4 regions of the Bacillus sp. PK6-026 genome follow, and region 1 is predicted to be linked to each of the others. Evidence: riboswitches for the same ligand, from Rfam matches in the RefSeq annotation. Region 1 holds a riboswitch; each other region holds the start of a gene.
The links. A riboswitch is a leader RNA that binds a small molecule or an ion and turns the genes downstream of it on or off. The one in region 1 is predicted to bind S-adenosylmethionine.
Positions count from the first base shown of each region.

Region 1 (4,730 bases):
GATCCCCTCTCCTTTTGAAAATTTCGTTATTTTTTTGCCGTTTGTTTCAAGAACGCGCCTGCCCAGTAAAAGGGCGCCCAGCGCGACAAACAGTCCGCCGTAGAGCGTTCCTTCCCCGACTGTCAAAACATGCGCCGCCACCAGAGGTCCGACAGCATTTGCGACATTGTTCATGCCTGCTGAGAAGGCTTCAAAAAACCCGGTGATCAACAGAATGACCGCCAAAACCTTTGCTTTCTTTCCCGAGGCTGGACGTTTGATCGTTTTTTTCATGATGTTTGCCATCGCAAATGTAAAGGTAAAAGCGACGATTGGTACAACGACCCAAAATGAGACGATGACAAGCAAAGATTTCACATATAAAACCTGGTAAGCGACACCTACTCCGACAACAGATCCGACCGTCACTTCACTTGTCGAAAGCGGGATGCCGAGTACATTTGCGATAAAGAGCGACAGTGCCGCCGAGCCGATAATAATGCAGACGATTTCAAGCGAAATCACCCGTTCGGGAATGATGCCTGAGCTGATCGTTTTCACGACGTTTCCTCCGCCGATGACGGCGCCCGAGAGAACGCCTGCTGCACAGATTATTAGTGCGTGAAACTTCTTTTTGACGGCTTCAGATCCATAGGCGATTCCCATTGAAGCAGCTGCACCGCTCGCTCCGATATTCATCGCAAAAAACATGCTAAATAAAATGGCGGCAAGTTCCATGACTCATCTCCTTACTCGTGTAATCCGCATTCTGTTTTAGCCGATCCGTTCCAGCGGCCTGATCGAAGATCATCCATTGTAAAGGCCGGAGAGGTGCACGGAGCGCAGCCGATGCTCGGGTAGCCTTGATCATGAAGCGGATTGTACGGGAGATCGTGCTTTGTCACATATCTCCAAATATCCTTCCACGTCCAATGAATGAGCGGACAAACTTTGATAGACTTGAATTTTTCATCTTTGTTCAAAAAATTCGTTTTGCTCCGCCCGGGCGATTGCTCGCGGCGCAGGCCCGACAGCCACGCCGGGTAGCCTGAAAGCGTCTCGCGGAGAGGAATGACCTTCCTCATTTCACAGCAGGAATTCGGAGCGGTCTTCCATAGTTCGTCCCCATATTCTTTCGCCTGCTCTTCGACGGTAAGCTCCGGTGTTTTCATGATAATCTGAAGGCCTGGATATCGTTCTTTGACAGCGTCGATCGTTTCATACGTTTCTTTAAAATGAAATCCCGTATCAAGGAAAACGATGACCGCATCTTTTTTCACCTTATAAATCAAATCGATCAGGACGATTCCCTCAATTCCGAAGCTGCACGCATATACAAGCTGATTTCCGTAATGTCCGTATGCCCATTTCAAGACGGACAGCGCTCCTTTATAAGAGTCATCTTCCTGAAAAGAGATATTTGGTTCTTCCCATGTGCTGTAAGTAAAAATTTTCGGTTCCCCCTTTTTTCGCCAACAAAAAAACGGCTTCCAGCAGAAAAAAACTGTGAAAACCGCCTCTAGTTTGTCTAGTCAGCTATTTCAATCTTATTTTTTCATTTTTTTCGATTTGAATGACTTTGCCGTCCTGAACAACGAATGTGATCGATCCGTAATTCATGTCTTTCAGCATGTCTTTCATTTTGATGATCACCTTTTCAAGCTGTTCATCTGTCTTCACTTCTAGCTCCTCCTCTGCCCCTAAAAATTAAAATCTTTCTTCCAAATTTGAAAGAAAGACGAGGAACTCCGCTATTCCTTATCTCTCAAAATGAGGGCATTTTGCTGGAAGTAGCACCTTACGCTTCACACGCAGGTTGCCGGGTTTCATCGGACCAGTCCCTCCACCGCTCTTGATAAGTTTGCTTTTGTTATTTTAAAATTTTAGCACAATTCGAACAAAAGTCAACCCGACTTTTTTTATAGGATTAATAAAAAATAAAAATAATCCGATTTTACTATTTTTAAATCTGTAAAAAGACGCAAAAAAAGCCGTTCTCCCATTAGGAGAATACGGCTTTTATCATTAATCCATCCAAGACTTGCTTTCAGGATCCGCCTTCCATTCTTTCAGTTTGGCGGCATCCTGTTCGCTGATATATCCGCCGGCAAGCGCAGCCTCTGTCAATGTATCGTAATCAGTCAGCGTACGGTATTCAACGCCCGCTTCGCTGAAGGCGGCGGCAGCTTTAGGAAGCCCGTAAGTGAAAATGGCGGCGACACCGAGCACTTCACATCCCGCCTCTGTGAGAGCGGCTGCCGCTTCAAGGACGCTTCCTCCCGTTGAAATTAAATCTTCAATTACAACGACTTTTTGTCCTTTTACAACAGCGCCTTCAATTTGGTTTCCTTTGCCGTGCGCCTTCGGTTTGCTTCTGACGTAGCACATCGGCAGGCTCAGCCTGTCGGCGGCAAGCGCGGCATGGGGGATTCCTGCAGTTGCCGTACCGGCGATCATTTCGGCTCCGGGAAACTTGTCTTGAATCAGTCCGGCAAGCCCTGAAGCTATATCATCCCTTACTTCCGGATATGAAAGCGTCAAACGATTGTCGCAGTAGATGGGCGACAAGATGCCGCTCGCCCATGTAAACGGCTCGTTCGGGCGCAGGAAAACCGCTTTGATTCTTAATAAATGGTTTGCAATGTCTGTTTTCATGCCTTGGTTCCCTCCCACTCATGTCCTATTCTTCTGTAGGCTGACACAGGATCTTCTGCCTGTGTAATCGAACGGCCGACAACGATCGCCGACACGCCTTTTTCCCTTGCGTAGCCAGGCGTCGCCACCCGGACCTGGTCGTTGTTTTTGTCATCCGCCATGCGAATTCCGGGTGTCACGGTCAGAAAATCTAAAGACGCGGCCCGGTAAATGTGTTCGGCTTCATGGACGGAGCAGACGACACCGTCAAGTCCGCTTTCTTTAGCCAACTTGCTGTAGTGAACAACTGTATCGAGAAGCGGCGTTTCAATCAGCAGCTCTTGCTGAAGCATTTCTGAAGACGTGCTTGTCAGCTGGGTCACAGCAATTAATGAAGGGCGTTTTCGGCCTGCCGGAGTCCCCGCTTCAAGGCCTTCAAGCGCCGACTCCATCATTTGCTTTCCGCCTGCTGCGTGCACATTGACAAGGCTGACGCCAAACCCCGCCAGCCTTTTCATCGCCTTGTATACGGTCGTTGGAATGTCGTGGCATTTTAGATCAAGGAAAATGCGGCAGCCGCGCTCCTGTAACTTTTCAAGGATGGCCGGCCCTTCCTGATAAAAAAGCTCCATGCCCACCTTCACGAAAAGCTCTTCTCCATGAAACCGGTCCAAAAACGCATATGTTTCCTGTGCTGATGCAAAATCAAGCGCGATGATGGGCGGCGTATGTTTCATCCTTCCAGCTCCTTCCGATACACTCGTTCAACGAACGGTATCCGTATTTTTCTAAAACGCGCGGCAAATCGGCGATGATTTCGGGACAAACAAACGGATTAACAAAGTTTGCGGTGCCGACGGCGACTGCGCTCGCACCCGCCAGCAAAAACTCAAGCACATCTTCCGCTGACTGGACACCGCCCATGCCGATGATCGGAATGCTGACTTTTTGGCTGACTTCATGCACCATTCTGATGGCCACCGGTTTAACAGCAGGGCCTGATAATCCGCCGGTTTTGTTCGCCAAGATCGGCTTTCCCGTTTTTAAGTCGAGCCGCATCCCGATCAGGGTGTTGATCATCGTCAAACCGTCCGCTCCCGCTTCTTCTATGGCAAGAGCGATGTCGGTAATATTCGCGACATTCGGCGACAGCTTCACATAGACGGGAACGCTCGCAACCTCTTTCACCGCTTTCGTCAGCTCACTGGCCATTTCCGGCTGCGTACCGAAGGCGATCCCTCCCGTTTTCACGTTAGGACAGGAAATATTCAGCTCGAGCGCATGAACATTCGGCGCTTTGCTGATTTCTTCAGCCACTTCAACATAATCGTCGATCTGCGAGCCGGCGACATTGGCGATAATCGGTGTATCGAACTGTTCGAGCCACGGCAATTCGTGTTCCATGACAGCCTCTAAACCCGGATTTTGCAGACCGATGGCATTAAGCATGCCGGCTTGCGTCTCGGCGACGCGCGGCGTCGGGTTCCCGAAGCGCGGTTCGCTCGTCGTCGCTTTAATCATGATCGCACCGAGACGTGAAAGATCGTAAAAGTTCGCAAATTCTCTCCCGAATCCGAAGCAGCCTGAAGCCGGCATGATCGGATTTTTCAATTGAAGGCCCGGCAAATTGACTTCGAGCATCATAACAGCACCTCCTGGGCTTTGAAAACAGGACCATCAAGGCATACCTTCACATAAGATGTTTCGCTTTCTTCCGTATGGCAGACACAGGCAAAGCAAGCGCCGATCCCGCATCCCATGCGCTCTTCCATTGACAGATAAACCTCTTTATCCGGATAGCGCTGTTTTAAAGCTTTCAGCATCGGCGTCGGTCCGCAGGCCATTATGCAGTCAAACTGAAGCCCCTCGTTTTCAATGACATCTGTAACAAATCCCTTTGAACCGCGGGTGCCGTCTGCGGTTGCCACATACACACGCCCGAAACGGCTGAATTCCTGTTCGTAAAAGACGTCTTTTGCAGAAGCAAATCCTAACACATGGATCGCGTGCACCCCTCTATTTGTCAGCTGTTTGCTCAGCTCGTAAAGCGGCGGAACACCGATCCCCCCTCCGACAAGAAGAGCCGTTTTCCCCGGTTCAAGCGATTCAGCCGGAAA
Region 1 is NZ_CP096418.1:1,680,736-1,685,465, reverse strand. It holds gene M1D59_RS08590 (inorganic phosphate transporter) at 1-717, opposite strand, end outside; gene M1D59_RS08585 (phosphoadenylyl-sulfate reductase) at 729-1,430, opposite strand; gene M1D59_RS08580 (YezD family protein) at 1,516-1,632, opposite strand; SAM riboswitch class I at 1,735-1,841, opposite strand; gene pyrE (orotate phosphoribosyltransferase) at 2,005-2,634, opposite strand; gene pyrF (orotidine-5'-phosphate decarboxylase) at 2,631-3,350, opposite strand; gene M1D59_RS08565 (dihydroorotate dehydrogenase) at 3,319-4,254, opposite strand; gene M1D59_RS08560 (dihydroorotate dehydrogenase electron transfer subunit) at 4,254-4,730, opposite strand, start outside.

Region 2 (4,730 bases), 360 kb from region 1:
GATTTTTTATGTCCGTTTTTTTTCGTACCAGGGCGTTGACGGTCTATCCGGAGGGTATCCGCAGCGTTCGCGGTACATTTTTCTTTCCTCTGTGAAATCCCACCAGCTTTTAGCGCTTTCGGGATCGTTGGCGTAATGGACGATGCATCGCAGCGCATCTTCTGCACAAGGATCTTCCCAGTAGCCTTTCAGTTTTTCGAGGCGGATGATCAAATCCGCACCTGATTCATGCTTGATGTCGCCAAGGGAATAGTAGCCCAGGTCAACGGCGCACTGCGCCATTTTCGGCCCGATGGAAGGAGCGGTTTGAAACTGGGCGAGCGCCTTGATGTATGCGGCGCGCTCCAAAGACGAACCGAGCGTATGTGCAAGGACGGACAGATCCATATATGCCGTGTTTTTTATTTTTACCTTGGCTGTCCTTAAGTTTGACCGTTCTTTTTTTGTCAGAGGCAGCTTCATATGAACACCTTTTAAAGATACAGATCGAACATGTTGACGTCATAGCCGAGCTGTTTTAAATAATTAAACAGCTGGGCCCTGTGATGGAAGACGTGGGTGAGCGTTTCCGTCAGCCAGCGGCTTTGGGTCATCCCTTCATCAAGGTAAAACGGCTTTGTTTTTTTCGTCAAAAATTCCTCGTCGGAGAGGGAAGTCATATACGTTTGAAAAGCAGCGAATCCTTTCTGCATAGCTTCAGCCATTTGGTCAGCCGACTGCAATGCACTATACTTCTTTTCAATTCGGGAGATGGCGGCCTCTTCCTTTTCCTGCATGATAGCCATGTCGGCTTCTGGGATGGCCGTCAGATGGCTTGCCAGTTCTTTCAGGCTTCGCATGCGGTCGGCGGGCCGGTAAGACCAGTCAGATTCCTTCACTTTTTTCAGAAGATGACACGTGGAGCGGATGCCCGTCTCCATCTCGTGGAACAAATCGCTCCGCAGGGCTTGAACTTGCTTCATTTGCTTCATCCTTTCCATTTTGCTTTATTCTAAAAGTATCACCTAATCCTGACAGGCTTTGTCACGATTCTAAAAAAAGTCAGTCGTACCTTGCTAAAATGTCAGCAGCCTTCCGTTTCAGCTGAAGCTTGATTTCTGCGGGTTCTTTGACAGTTGCCTCAGTGCCGAGGTTCCACAAAAGTTCCCCGAAATACTCAAGTTCTGGTCTGGGGAGGTTTGCATCGATCGCCCCCGTCCCGTCATCCCGCATGGTGAGGATCTTGAATAAGTCCACATCAGCCGCAGCCCGCCTGGCTCCTCTGCGTGTCAGTTCCGCTTGCAGCCGCACCGGTTCAGGGCACTCGCTCTCCGAATGTTTGATCCAGCTGAGAACCGATGGATAGGGAAGCTGGCGGGCCAGCGGGCTGGCCGCTTTTTCCGCCCGAAGGATGCGGTCGGCGCGGAACAGTCTGAACGCCTGCCTTTTAAAGCAATAGGCCGGACAGTACCAGAAGCCGTTCCAGCTGAACAAACCGATGGGCTGGATGGATCTCTCCGCGCAATCGTCTGTTCCGTCATAAACGACCGTCAAAACGGATTGATTGATGGCTGCATCAAGAAGCGTTTCTAAATGTTCGGCGGCTTTTGGACGATGCGGATTCCAGAACACGATTCTGTCTTTCATCGCATCAATCCGCTCCTGTGTTTCCACGGGAAGGTGGCGGTAGAACTTTTTTAAAACCATCCGCGTTTCCGCATCAAAGGGAAGCGATCCGAAAAACTGCAGAGATTGATACGCGAAAAACATAGCCGCCGCCTCTGATTGTGTAAAAAAGAGCGGCGGAAGCACAGGTTCATTCAGCAAATAATAGCCTCCGTTCGCGCCTGTTTCAGAATAGATCGGGACGCCGAGCGCGCTCAGCTCGTCCAGATCGCGGAGAATCGTGCGGTAGGAAACCCCGAATTCTGCTGCGAGCTCCCCGGCCGTAAATTTTCGTTTTGTATGAACGGTCATCATCAATTCGATTAATCGCTCTGTTTTTGGCATCTGATTCCTCCGGTTCCGTCGTTTGGTTTCATCATACCATGTTCAATATGAGGAAAGATTTAAAAATGACCCTTGAAAAATGTCTTGACTTAGGTTAAAGTAAAGAACAATCAGAAAATTGAAGAGATTCTTATCACGAGAGGTGGAGGGACTGGCCCTTTGAAACCTCAGCAACCGGTCTGCACTGACGATGTCAGTGTACCAAGGTGCTAAATCCAGCAAGCAGATGCTTGGAAGATAAGAAGAAGCGCATAATCCCCCTTCTTCTTATGAAGAAGGGGTTTTTTATTTTTAAAAGGATGGTGTCATATGACTGAACATGTACAAACAACGCTGGCGCAAATCGGCAACCGCAGTGATGAAATAACGGGAACTGTCAATCCTCCCGTTTATTTCTCTTCTGCGTACAGGCACAAAGGGATCGGGGAATCCACAGGGTTTGATTACATTCGCACAAAAAATCCGACAAGACAGCTTGTTGAAGATGCAATCGCGAAACTCGAAGGGGGAACGCGCGGCTTTGCGTTCAGTTCCGGTATGGCTGCCATTCAGACGATCATGGCTCTGTTTCAAAGCGGGGATGAGCTCATCGTTTCGTCCGATTTATATGGGGGAACGTACCGCCTTTTTGAAAACGAATGGAAGAAATACGGACTTCGCTTTTTCTACGACGATTTTTCAGACGAAGACTGTATCAAGTCGAAAATCACGAACAATACAAAGGCACTGTTTGTAGAAACGCCGACAAATCCGCTCATGCAGGAAGCTGATATTCAAAAAATCACGCAAATCGCTAAAGAGCACGACTTGCTGCTCATTGTTGACAATACGTTCTATACACCGGTTCTGCAAAAGCCGATTGAGCTCGGCGCTGATCTTGTCATTCACAGCGCGACGAAGTATTTGGGCGGTCATAACGATCTTTTGGCGGGGCTTGTCGTTGCAAAAGGCGAAGAGCTGTCTGAGGAAATGTTCCAGCACCAAAACGCCATCGGAGCGGTTTTATCGCCGTTCGATTCATGGCTCTTAATGAGAGGGATGAAGACGCTCGCTCTCAGGATGAGACAGCATCAGGAAAACGCGCGGGAACTTGCGGCCTTTTTGGAAGAGCAGGAGGAAATTGCAGATGTTCTTTATCCGGGAAAAGGCGGCATGCTGTCATTCCGCGTTCAAAAAGAAGAATGGGTTAATCCGTTGCTGAAAAATCTCAAGACGATCTGTTTCGCCGAAAGCCTCGGCGGAGTCGAAAGCTTCATCACCTATCCGGCGACACAGACCCATATGGATATCCCGGAAGACATCCGAATTGCAAACGGCGTCTGCAACAGACTTCTGCGCTTTTCAGTCGGAATCGAACACGTCTCCGATTTAAAGCAGGATCTAAAAGCTGCGCTGGAAAAAGTAAAAGGGGAGGCGGTTCCGCATGAGTCATGAAAACTGGACGCTTGAAACAAGGCTTGTTCATAACCAAAATAAAACGGACGGAGCAACCGGAGCCGTCAGCGTGCCGATCCAGCACGCCTCAACCTTTCATCAAGGTTCTTTTGACAAATTCGGCGAATATGACTACAGCCGGTCAGGAACACCGACAAGAACGGCGCTTGAAGACACGATAGCCGAGCTTGAGGGAGGGACGAGGGGATTTGCTTTTTCATCCGGAATGGCCGCGATTTCCACCTCCTTTCTGCTTTTGTCAAAGGGCGATCACGTGCTTGTCACAAAAGATGTGTACGGCGGCACTTACCGGATGATTACGGAAGTGCTGAGCCGCTTCGGGATTGAACATACTTTCGTCGATATGACGGATTTAAATGAAATTGCTTTAAACATAAAGGAAAATACAAAAGTCATCTACCTTGAAACACCGTCAAATCCGACGCTCGGCATTACGGATATCAGAGGCGTCGTCAAGCTTGCCAAGGCGCACGGCTGTCTGACGTTTCTTGACAACACGTTTATGACTCCGGCGCTGCAGCGGCCGCTCGAGCTCGGCGTCGATGTTGTGCTACACAGCGCGACGAAGTTTTTAAGCGGACACAGCGACGTATTATCAGGACTTGCCGTTGTGAAAGACAAAAAGCTCGGGGAAGAACTTTATAAGCTGCAAAATTCGTTCGGCGCTGTTCTCGGCGTCCAAGACTGCTGGCTTGTGCTGAGAGGGCTGAAAACACTGCAGGTCCGGCTTGAAAAAGCATCTCGAACAGCTCAGCAGCTCGCTGAATTTTTTGAAAAGCATCCGGCCGTCAAACAAGTGTATTATCCGGGGCTGTCTTCGCATCCGGGTGCGTCAGTTCACAGGCACCAGTCATATGGCGCCGGCGCCGTCCTTTCGTTCGAGCTGGAGAATGCAGAAGCCGTGAAAAAGATTGTGGAACGCGTTTCTCTTCCGGTCTTTGCCGTCAGTCTCGGCGCTGTGGAGTCGATCCTTTCCTATCCGGCAAAAATGTCACACGCCGCTATGCCGAAAGAAGAGCGGGAAAAACGGGGGATTACCGACGGCCTTCTGCGGCTGAGCGTCGGTGTGGAACATGCCGATGATTTGCAGGCCGATTTTGCCCGTGCATTGGAAGCCGTATCCGGAGCGTTCGCCCGATCATAAAAGAAACCGCAGACTCTTCAGGGAATCTGCGGCTTTTTTTGCGTTTAAACCAGGGTAGAAAACCATGTGCCCAAGAGGGTGCCGACATAATTGCCGATCAGATATCCGAACGTCCCGACCAGCATAACCGGAGCGACGAGGC
Region 2 is NZ_CP096418.1:1,319,424-1,324,153, forward strand. It holds gene M1D59_RS06670 (helix-hairpin-helix domain-containing protein) at 7-462, opposite strand; gene M1D59_RS06675 (DinB family protein) at 474-962, opposite strand; gene M1D59_RS06680 (helix-turn-helix transcriptional regulator) at 1,042-1,989, opposite strand; SAM riboswitch class I at 2,117-2,233, shown strand; gene M1D59_RS06685 (methionine biosynthesis PLP-dependent protein) at 2,299-3,423, shown strand; gene metC (cystathionine beta-lyase) at 3,413-4,588, shown strand; gene M1D59_RS06695 (DUF819 family protein) at 4,633-4,730, opposite strand, start outside.
Region 2: linked by a shared signal. The riboswitch ahead of M1D59_RS06685 (methionine biosynthesis PLP-dependent protein) and the one ahead of M1D59_RS08580 (YezD family protein) in region 1 are both predicted to bind S-adenosylmethionine.

Region 3 (4,730 bases), 210 kb from region 1:
GAACAAAATAGCAGGATACGCGGAATTGTTCGTCAAGCTGCACGTGTTGACCGAAGAGCAGAAGAAAGACATCATCAAATCGATTAAAATCCGCTAAAGCGGCCTAAGTAAGGGCTTCAGCGGAAAACAGCGCTTCAATTTCTTCTTCAAACCTGTCTGTGATAATCCCTTTTTCCGTAATGATGCCAGAGATTAAATCGTGCGGCGTGATATCAAAAGCAGGGTTGAACACTGGCACCTCTTGCGGAGCTATTTGCGTTCCGTTTATCAGCCTGACTTCATCCGGATCGCGTTCTTCAATCGGAATGTTGTCGCCACATGAAATCGAAACATCAAAAGTTGACAGGGGAGCGGCGATAAAAAACGGGATTTGAAAGGCTTTGGCGAGGATTGCCAAGCCGTATGTTCCGATTTTATTGGCTGTATCTCCGTTTCTCGCGATCCTGTCCGCTCCGACAATGACGGCTGAAATGTTTTTTTCTTTCATCGTATGGGCAGCCATGCTGTCTGTAATCAGCGTCACGTCAATTCCCCCCTGCATAAGCTCCCACGCCGTCAGGCGCGCCCCTTGCAGGACAGGCCTCGTTTCACAGGCATAAATATGAAGGTCGAGGTCCTTTGTTTTGGCAAGATAAAACGGGGAAAGGGCCGTACCGTACCTGCTTGTCGCAATCGAGCCGGCGTTGCAGATGGTCATGATGCTGTCACCCGATTTGAACAAATGCAGTGCATTCTGTCCGATTTGCCGGCACGTTTCTTCGTCTTCAACCTGGATCTGAATGGCTTCATGGATCAGATTTGTTTTTGCTTCATTGACCGATTTTGCGTCCTCCGCACTTATTACCAGCCGATTGAGAGCCCAGGATAAATTGACGGCTGTCGGCCTTGCCTGATTGAGTTCATCTTTGATTTTTCCGAGTTCCACCAGAAACGCGGAAACCTCAGATGTATTGATGCTTTGTGCGCAAAGGGCGAGTCCGAAGGCGGCTGTAATGCCGATGGCAGGTGCACCCCTCACTTTCAGCGTTTGAATCGCATCATAGACGTCTTCTTTTGTTGTGAGGTGCAGGTATTCCGTCTTTTCGGGAAGCTTTTGCTGGTTCAGAATTTTTACCGATGCTTCTTCCCATTCGACAGAGCGGGGCACCGCAAATTGTTCAGGCATGTCATTCACTCCTTAAGTGCGTTCCGAAACGCTTCAATCAAGTCTTTTGGCGTCCGGAAACCACTGCGTTTTTCTATGAATGCTGCGCCTATTTTAAGGGCGAGCTTTTTTTGGCTGATTCTCCGGGAAAACGGAACGATTGTTTCAAGGTCCGCCACATGGGCAAGGCCGATCGTCCGGCGGATCATTTCGCAGCCGGCAAAGCCTGCTGCGTCTTCAAACGCCTGCTTCAGAACTGATTCAAGGCGTCCTTTCTCATTTTTGCAAGCGTCAAGAGCATCGTTTTCCCATGCTTCGCTGAATGTCCGGCTGAACGTATGCCAGACGGTCTCGACATGGCGGTATAAAGGAGCCCGCCTGTTTTCTTCGCGGGAAAGCGCGTGCAGCAGCAGGTTGGCGATAAACTGTCCAATGTCAAACCCGATCGGGCCGAAAAACGCAAATTCAGGGTCGATGATTTTCGTTTCGGCTTCTTCACTTGCGAAAATGCTGCCTGTATGAAGGTCGCCGTGGATCAGCGTTTCCTCTGCAGACAAAAAGCGCTGTTTCAGTTTTGCCGCTTCAATTTTTAATGCTTCATTGCGCCAAAGATCTTCCGCTTCATCGCGAAGCTCTTCTTCGAAATCGTTTGTCTCATGATCAAAGAAAGGGTCTGTGAACACAAGGCTTTCTGTAATATCGCACAGATCCGGATTCGTAAACTGCTTCACAAGCCGCCCTTTAACTGTTGGGTCAAGTGCATATTCAGACGAGTAAAAATGTGTTTTTCCAAGGAATTCTCCGATGTCTTCCGACAGGTGGGGATAATCCTTCCCGTCAATCAGTCCTTTTCTGGCGATTTCCAAGTGAGAAAGGTCTTCCAATACGGTAACGGCAAGCTCGGTGTCAGAATAGTACACGTTCGGGACAAGGTGCGGGACATGCTCGGCTTGGCGGATCAGCGCACTGCTTTCGATTCTCGCCCTGTCAAGCGACAGCGGCCAGCTTTCGCCGACGACTTTCGCATAAGGCACCGCCTGTTTGATGATCAGCCCTTTTTGCTGCTCTTTGTCATACACGCGGAAGACCAAATTCAAGTTTCCGTCCCCGATCTCCCGGCATGTCAGGGTGCTTTTGCTTGGAAAAAGCCCGAGGCGGACGGCCAGCGCGGCCGCGGAGCTTTCGGTCAAAGTTTCGTATGCTGCGGTTTTCGTTACGGTCATGTGTGATTCCCCCTAAATGTCGTTAACAATAAAAAAGCCTCTTTCTCATCGAGAGAAAGAGGCTGATTTGTCGCGTTCGCCTCTCTTATCTCTCAGAATTCAAAGTCTGATGGAATTAGCACCGTGCCCTAGCGGCGCAGAATTTCGCGCCCCATTTCACAATGGTATTACGGTCGGTTGCTGTTGGGGTCATTAGGCCAGTCCTTCACCCAACTCTCGATAAGAGAAATCAATATAAAATTTTGAAATTTCAGTTCGGTCAGTTGCTGAAAATGTTACCAGCATCTCAGTTTTCTTGTCAACACTTTTTTAATATAAATCTCTGCGAATGTCCTCAAAAACCGGAATTTGCCCCCGCGCTTTTTCAATGTCCCCGAGGTTGATTTCGGTCCTGATGACGGCTTCACCGCTCCCTGCTTCAGCGAGGGTGCGGCCGAGCGGATCAATGATGATGCTGTGGCCCGCAAATTCGTTTGCCGGGTCACTTCCCGCTCGGTTGCAGGCTGCGACAAAGCACTGATTTTCAATCGCTCTGGCTTTTAAAAGGCTTTGCCAGTGATCGAGGCGGGCGAGCGGCCATTCCGCCGATACAAAGATGATGCCCGCACCTTCCTTCGTATGTTTTCTGATCCATTCCGGGAAACGGATGTCGTAGCAGATAAACCCCGCAGCCGGGATCCCTTCAAGCTCGAAGCTCCCGTCGCCTGAGCCCGCTGACAAATAAAGGTGTTCGTCCATCAGCTGGAAAAGGTGAGCTTTGCTGTATTCTTTGATCAAATGTCCGTTTTTGTCTGCGATGTACATGATATTGTACACACCGCTTTTTTTCTTAACGGCGACAGAGCCGCATATGATATGGACACGGTTTGCTTTTGCCGTTTCCTGCAGCCATCTCTTCGTTTGCCTGCCTTCTTCATCTGCGATGGAGCCGAGATTTTTTAAATCATAACCCGTCGTCCACAGCTCGGGAAGGAGAAGAACATCCGCTTTCCGGCTTTCCTGTTCGATCAGCTGCTCCGCTTTTTTAAAATTTTCAGAAGGATTGCCGTATGCGATATCGAATTGCAGACATGAAATTGTCAGCTTCAATCTGGATCACCTCATTTTTTTCTTTACATTTTACATTTAACAATATATGATGATGGACTATCATTTCAAGAATTTTTCAAAAGCGGGTGAATCATATGAAATTTGAGCTTTCAGATGTGCTGAAACAGCTGCCTGAGCAGTTTTTCGCTTCCTTGGTGAAAAAGGTGAATGAAAAAATCGCCGCCGGCCATGATGTGATTAATCTCGGCCAGGGGAATCCCGATCAGCCGACACCTGATCACATCGTTGATACAATGGCGCAAGCCGTTCGCAACCCTAAAAACCATCAGTATTCCTCCTTTCGCGGCAGCCGTTCACTCAAGGAGGCGGCAGCCGCGTTCTATCGAAGGGAATACGGCGTAGAGCTCGATCCCGAACGCGAAGTCGCTGTATTGTTCGGCGGAAAAGCCGGTCTTGTCGAGCTTCCGCAATGTTTGTTAAATCCGGGGGATGCCGTGCTCGTTCCCGATCCCGGCTATCCCGACTACTGGTCGGGCGTTGAGCTGGCAAGAGCGAACATGGAAACGATGCCGCTTACAGCGGGCAATCAGTTTCTGCCTGACTACAGCCGGATTCCGAAGGAAGTGAAAGAAAATGCGAAGCTCATGTATTTAAATTATCCAAACAATCCAACCGGTGCCCAAGCCACGCCTGTTTTTTTCGAAGAGACTGTCCGGTTTGCCAAGTCGAACGGAATTTGCGTCGTCCACGATTTTGCCTACGGTGCGATCGGCTACGACGGCAAGAGGCCTGTCAGCTTTCTCGAAACGGAGGGGGCAAAAGACACAGGAATCGAAATTTACACGCTTTCCAAAACGTATAATATGGCTGGATGGCGGGTCGGGTTTGCAGTTGGCAACGCATCTGTGATCGAAGCGCTGAACCTTTATCAGGACCATATGTATGTCAGCCTTTTTAAAGCGGTCCAAGACGCCGCGGCAGCCGCGCTTCTATCAGACCAAGCGTGTGTCAAGGAGCAAAATGAGCGCTACGAAAAAAGGCGGGATGTATGGATTCGTGCGGTCCGCGAAATCGGTTGGCACGCGGATGCTCCGCAAGGTTCTTTTTTCGCCTGGATGCCTGTCCCTGACGGGTATACATCTGAGGCTTTTTCCGATCTGCTTCTCGAAAAAGCGAATGTCGTCACAGCGCCCGGCATCGGCTTCGGCAAATACGGAGAAGGCTATGTGAGAGTCGGCCTCTTGACAAGCGAAGAGCGGCTCCGGGAAGCGGCTTCGCGCATTGCCAAGCTGAATATATTCAAAAAGACCGGC
Region 3 is NZ_CP096418.1:1,471,073-1,475,802, forward strand. It holds gene M1D59_RS07470 (hypothetical protein) at 1-97, shown strand, start outside; gene mtnA (S-methyl-5-thioribose-1-phosphate isomerase) at 104-1,165, opposite strand; gene mtnK (S-methyl-5-thioribose kinase) at 1,171-2,367, opposite strand; SAM riboswitch class I at 2,450-2,593, opposite strand; gene M1D59_RS07485 (carbon-nitrogen family hydrolase) at 2,677-3,456, opposite strand; gene M1D59_RS07490 (pyridoxal phosphate-dependent aminotransferase) at 3,552-4,730, shown strand, end outside.
Region 3: linked by a shared signal. The riboswitch ahead of mtnK (S-methyl-5-thioribose kinase) and the one ahead of M1D59_RS08580 (YezD family protein) in region 1 are both predicted to bind S-adenosylmethionine.

Region 4 (4,730 bases), 1.8 Mb from region 1:
ATGAAAAATCAATGCTTCATTTGCTGGAATTCTTCCATCGCCTGCAGAACGAGCGTGACAGCTTGGCTCATGGCCGCGCCCCCGCCAAATGCCGCAGTTACGCCGACCGCTTCAAGAATTTCTTCCTCCGACGCTCCGCAATCCAGGCAGCCCTTGATATGATAAATAATGCAATATTCATCCTGTGTATTAACACTGATGCCCAGTGCGATCAGCTGCTTATCCTTTTCGCTGAGCGCGCCTTTTTTAAAGCATTCCTCTGTAAATTCGTTGTATTTGGCGGCAATTCCGGGCATTTTTTCGGAAAAGATGCCGATCCCTGCTTTATATTCATGCAGTGCGGATTCGATAATGCTTTCTGATTCATGCTGATTCACGTTTTGTTCCTCCATTTTCAGTTGGTAGTCTTTTTTTATTATGAGCCTCTTTTCAAAAAATACGCGAAAAAACCCCGGTTTTCTCCAAAACCGGGGTGTTCTTTCATTTACTCAGAAACAGAAATGACAGAGCCTTCATATTTTTTGTCGATGAACTTTTTAATGTCCTCAGAGCGCAATACGTCCATCAGAGCTTTCACCTTGTCAGAATCTTCGTCGCCTTTGCGGACGGCGATGATGTTAGCGTAAGGATTGTCTTTTGGAGACTCAAGCTCGATTGAATCAGTTTTCGGATTGAGCTTGTTTTGGATCGCGTAGTTCACATTGATGAACACTGCGTCAGCTTCATTGGCTTCGTATGCTTTTGCCGTCATTTCAGGCGCCACATCATTTTTGATTTTGAGGTTTTTCTTGTTTTCTGTAATATCTTTTACTGTCGCATCCACTTTTTCAATGCCTGATTTCAGCTTGATCAGTCCGGCATTTTCAAGCATTGCAAGCATGCGGCCCTGTTCAGCGGCGTTGTTGCTCATAATAATTTTTGCACCGTCAGGAAGGTCTTTTAAAGATTTATACTTTTTAGAGTAAATGCCGAATGGCTCAAGGTGTACCGCGCCGACGTTAACAAGATCGTAGTCTTTATTTTCTTTCATTTCCTGTTCAAGATACGGGACGTGCTGGAAGTAGTTCGCATCGAGATCTTTCGTTGCAAGCGCCTTGTTGATCAGTTTGTAGTCCGTGAAATTTTTGATTTTAAGCTCATAGCCTTTTTCTTTCAAAAGCGGCTTTGCTTCTTCAAGGATTTCAGCGTGAGGCGTCGGCGTCGCTCCGACTGTGATGACTTTGCTGTCTTTATCCCCTTCGCTGCTGGAAGATCCGCAAGCGGCTAAAACGCCTGCAAAAATGATGAATAAAGCTGTTAATAAACCTTTTTTCATGTTGATGTCCTCCCTAACGTTTGTCTAATTTATTTGTTATAAAATCCCCGATAAACTGGATGATAAACACAATAGCTAAGATGAAAATAGTGGCGATGAGTATAATATCGGGATTGTTCATCTGAAAACCGTTTACATAGGCAAGGTTCCCGAGTCCGCCTGAACCGATTGCTCCGGCCATCGCCGTCGAACCGATCAGTGCAATCGCCGTAACCGTAATGCCAGAGATCAAGGCCGGCATCGATTCGGGCAGGAGCACTTTAAATATGATCGTCGATGTTTTGGCTCCCATCGATTTTGCCGCTTCAATCACGCCTTTATCAACTTCGCGCAAAGCGATTTCAACCAGGCGGGCATAGAACGGAGCGGATGCGATAATCAAAGCCGGAAGTGCGGCGTTCGGCCCCAAGATCGTGTTCATTAAAAACTTTGTGAAACCGAGCAGCAAAATAATCAATATAATAAAAGGAATAGACCTGAACACATTGACGATTGCCGAGATTACACCGTTCACGACCCGATTCTGCCAAATGTTTCCTTTAGAAGTCAGATACAGCAGCATACCGAGAATCACTCCGATGATAAAAGCAAACAATAGGGAAATTCCTGTCATATATATCGTTTCATACGTAGCTTCCCACAGCTGCTCCATATCTACGTTTGGAAACAGTTTTTCAAACATTCGTGATCACCTCTGCTTCTACTTGACGGCTCTTGATGAAATCGACCACATCATTGACCTCGTTTTCATATCCGTCGACATGAATGAACAATGAACCGTATGCGCCGTCCTGAGTTTGCGAGATTTTGCCTTGAAGGATGTTGACTTCAACATCGAACTTCCGAATGATCTGTGTGATCAGCGGCGATTCGGCCGCTTCACCGACGAAGGTGAGCTTGATCGTCCGCCCGGATGTCGTTTCTTCGAGGAAATGCTTCAGCGTTTCCTGTGTTTCCACCGGTTCTGTTACCTGCTGAACAAAGCGCTTTGTCATTTCTTCCTGCGGCTTGAGGAATACGTTCAGCACATCGCCTTCTTCCACGACCTTTCCGTTTTCCATGACGGCCACTCTGTGGCAGATTTTCCTGATGACATGCATTTCATGAGTAATCAGGACAATGGTCAGTCCGAGCCTTTCATTGATATCGGACAGAAGACCCAGGATCGAGTCAGTCGTCTGCGGATCAAGCGCTGATGTCGCTTCATCGCATAAGAGAACTTTCGGATTGTTTGCGAGCGCCCGAGCGATGCCGACGCGCTGCTTTTGGCCTCCGCTAAGCTGTGAAGGGTAGGCATTTTCCTTGCCTTCAAGTCCGACAAGCTTTATCAGTTCAGCGACTCTTTTCAGACGTTTTGCTTTGCTGACACCGGCGATCTCCAGCGGAAACGCAATATTGTCGCGGACCGTTCTTGACCACAATAGGTTGAAGTGCTGGAAAATCATGCTGATTTCCTGCCTTGCATTCCTCAGCTTCTTCCCTTTGATCTCACTGATTGTTCTGCCGGCTACTTCAACCGTGCCTGAAGTCGGCTGTTCAAGTCCGTTCAAAAGACGGATCAAGGAGCTTTTTCCAGCTCCGCTATATCCAATAATTCCGAAGATTTCACCTTTTTTAATCGTAAGGGTGACATCCTGGACAGCATTGACATCTCCATGCTTTGACCGATAAATCTTTGAAACATTTTGAAGATTTATCAAAAGCCATCACCTGCTTTCTTGCTCAATTCTCATAGTTGTCTAAATTCCTGATCAAACAATGAAAAAAGCCTTTCTGCACACATGAGCAGAAAGGCTTTTGAATAGTCTGGGCCTTTCTCTCATCTTTCAAAGCATAACGCTTCGTGTGAATTGGCACCATTTCAACACGTGTTGATGGTTGCCGGGTTTCATAGGGCACTTCCCTCCACCTCTCTGGATAAGAGAATCATATATTTATTTTTTGATTATTATGATCGGAATTCTTAAAGTAGGATATCATGCGAAAAAATAGTTGTCAACTATTTTTCGTAAGACAATCGGCCTACGGCGAAAAGAGACGAACGTAAACGCTCGTCTCTGTCCGACTTATACACGGAATGTGCCGATTTTTCAAATTTTTAAAATGTCTCTGAATAAAGATCGCTGTTTTTAAAAAAGCCGTCCGTCAGCCATAAAATCGCTTCAAGCTTCAATAAAGCTCTGAATGAGCCTTTTACTTGAACAGTGCCGCGCTGTACGAGATGCTGCAATGAAATATCGCCGTGAAGAAGGTCAATAATCTCGCTTTGCTCTCCAAAAAAGGTCAAATGAGCTTTCTCTGCAAGAGAAGATTTTTCCATTTCCCCTTTTTCGTTGATCGCTAACGTAAAAGCTTCTTTCTCGCCTTGAAACGTAATCAGCAAAGCCGTTGTCGATAATAGAGGTTTTAAAAAAAGAGCCTTGTCCTCTCTTTCTATCAATCCCATTTTCTCCAACTGTATAACCTCCTGTAAATTGGTCATACTTACAGATTCTCTGTCTGCCGCAGGAGTTCCTTTAGGAATTGCTCGACAAGTTTTTGCTGGTTATTTCCCGAGAAATATGTCAAAACCGCCCTTAATCCACAACATTTTGTTTAATCGTATCGTATAAGTAGGAAACGGAGTGAAAAGCGTATTCTTTTTTGACGACTTGCCCGTTTTTGTAAAGGATAAAGCATGGAACGCTTTCTATTTCCTGCTGCTTGGCAAATGCCGGGGAATAATTGAGATTGTTTTTATAAAAAGGAATGTCCTTTATCATTTCATCAACGACTTCCAGCATTCTTCCGGCCAGCTGACACGTTCCGCAGAACGGCGTGTATACATATAGAAGACAGGTCTCATGTTCAAGCCGTTTTAGCTCTTTTTCTTGGAGTTCTTGCATCTGTTGAACCGCACCTCAATACGTTTTATAATAAATATTTTGTATGTACCCGGATGTTTGAACGAATTAATATTTCTGCAACATGCTGACTCGGGGCGGAAGCGACTTCTTTGTATACCCTATCGATGTATAGATGCGAAGCTTGGGGGAGCTCCCTCGTCAGCTGCCGGCGGAGCTTTTCCCCTGATTCATCGGCATCCACCAGGATATAAACGTCTTTATCAAACAGCGTTTCGGCGAATTCATCGAGTTTTGCCTGGCTGATCGTTCCGTTTGTGCAAATGATATCCACGGGCTCTTCGATGACATGCTTCACTTTTTGCTTATCTGATTTCCCTTCGACGATCATGACTTTTTCATTTTCCGGCATATGGATCACCTTTAAAGATTTACTTGTAAAAAAAGGCAGTGAATGTTCACCGCCTGACTTGATTAACACCAGCCTTGGTGGTCATCACAGTCTACATATTTAGCATCCGGACCGCTTACGGTATCCGCCGTTTTGTAAAATCTCTCATCTTGGAATGAAT
Region 4 is NZ_CP096418.1:3,482,555-3,487,284, forward strand. It holds gene M1D59_RS17805 (carboxymuconolactone decarboxylase family protein) at 9-392, opposite strand; gene metQ (methionine ABC transporter substrate-binding lipoprotein MetQ) at 485-1,315, opposite strand; gene M1D59_RS17815 (methionine ABC transporter permease) at 1,329-1,997, opposite strand; gene metN (methionine ABC transporter ATP-binding protein MetN) at 1,990-3,015, opposite strand; SAM riboswitch class I at 3,132-3,239, opposite strand; gene M1D59_RS17825 (SCP2 sterol-binding domain-containing protein) at 3,414-3,770, opposite strand; gene M1D59_RS17830 (thioredoxin family protein) at 3,892-4,200, opposite strand; gene M1D59_RS17835 (toprim domain-containing protein) at 4,226-4,570, opposite strand; gene M1D59_RS17840 (YusG family protein) at 4,633-4,730, opposite strand, start outside.
Region 4: linked by a shared signal. The riboswitch ahead of metN (methionine ABC transporter ATP-binding protein MetN) and the one ahead of M1D59_RS08580 (YezD family protein) in region 1 are both predicted to bind S-adenosylmethionine.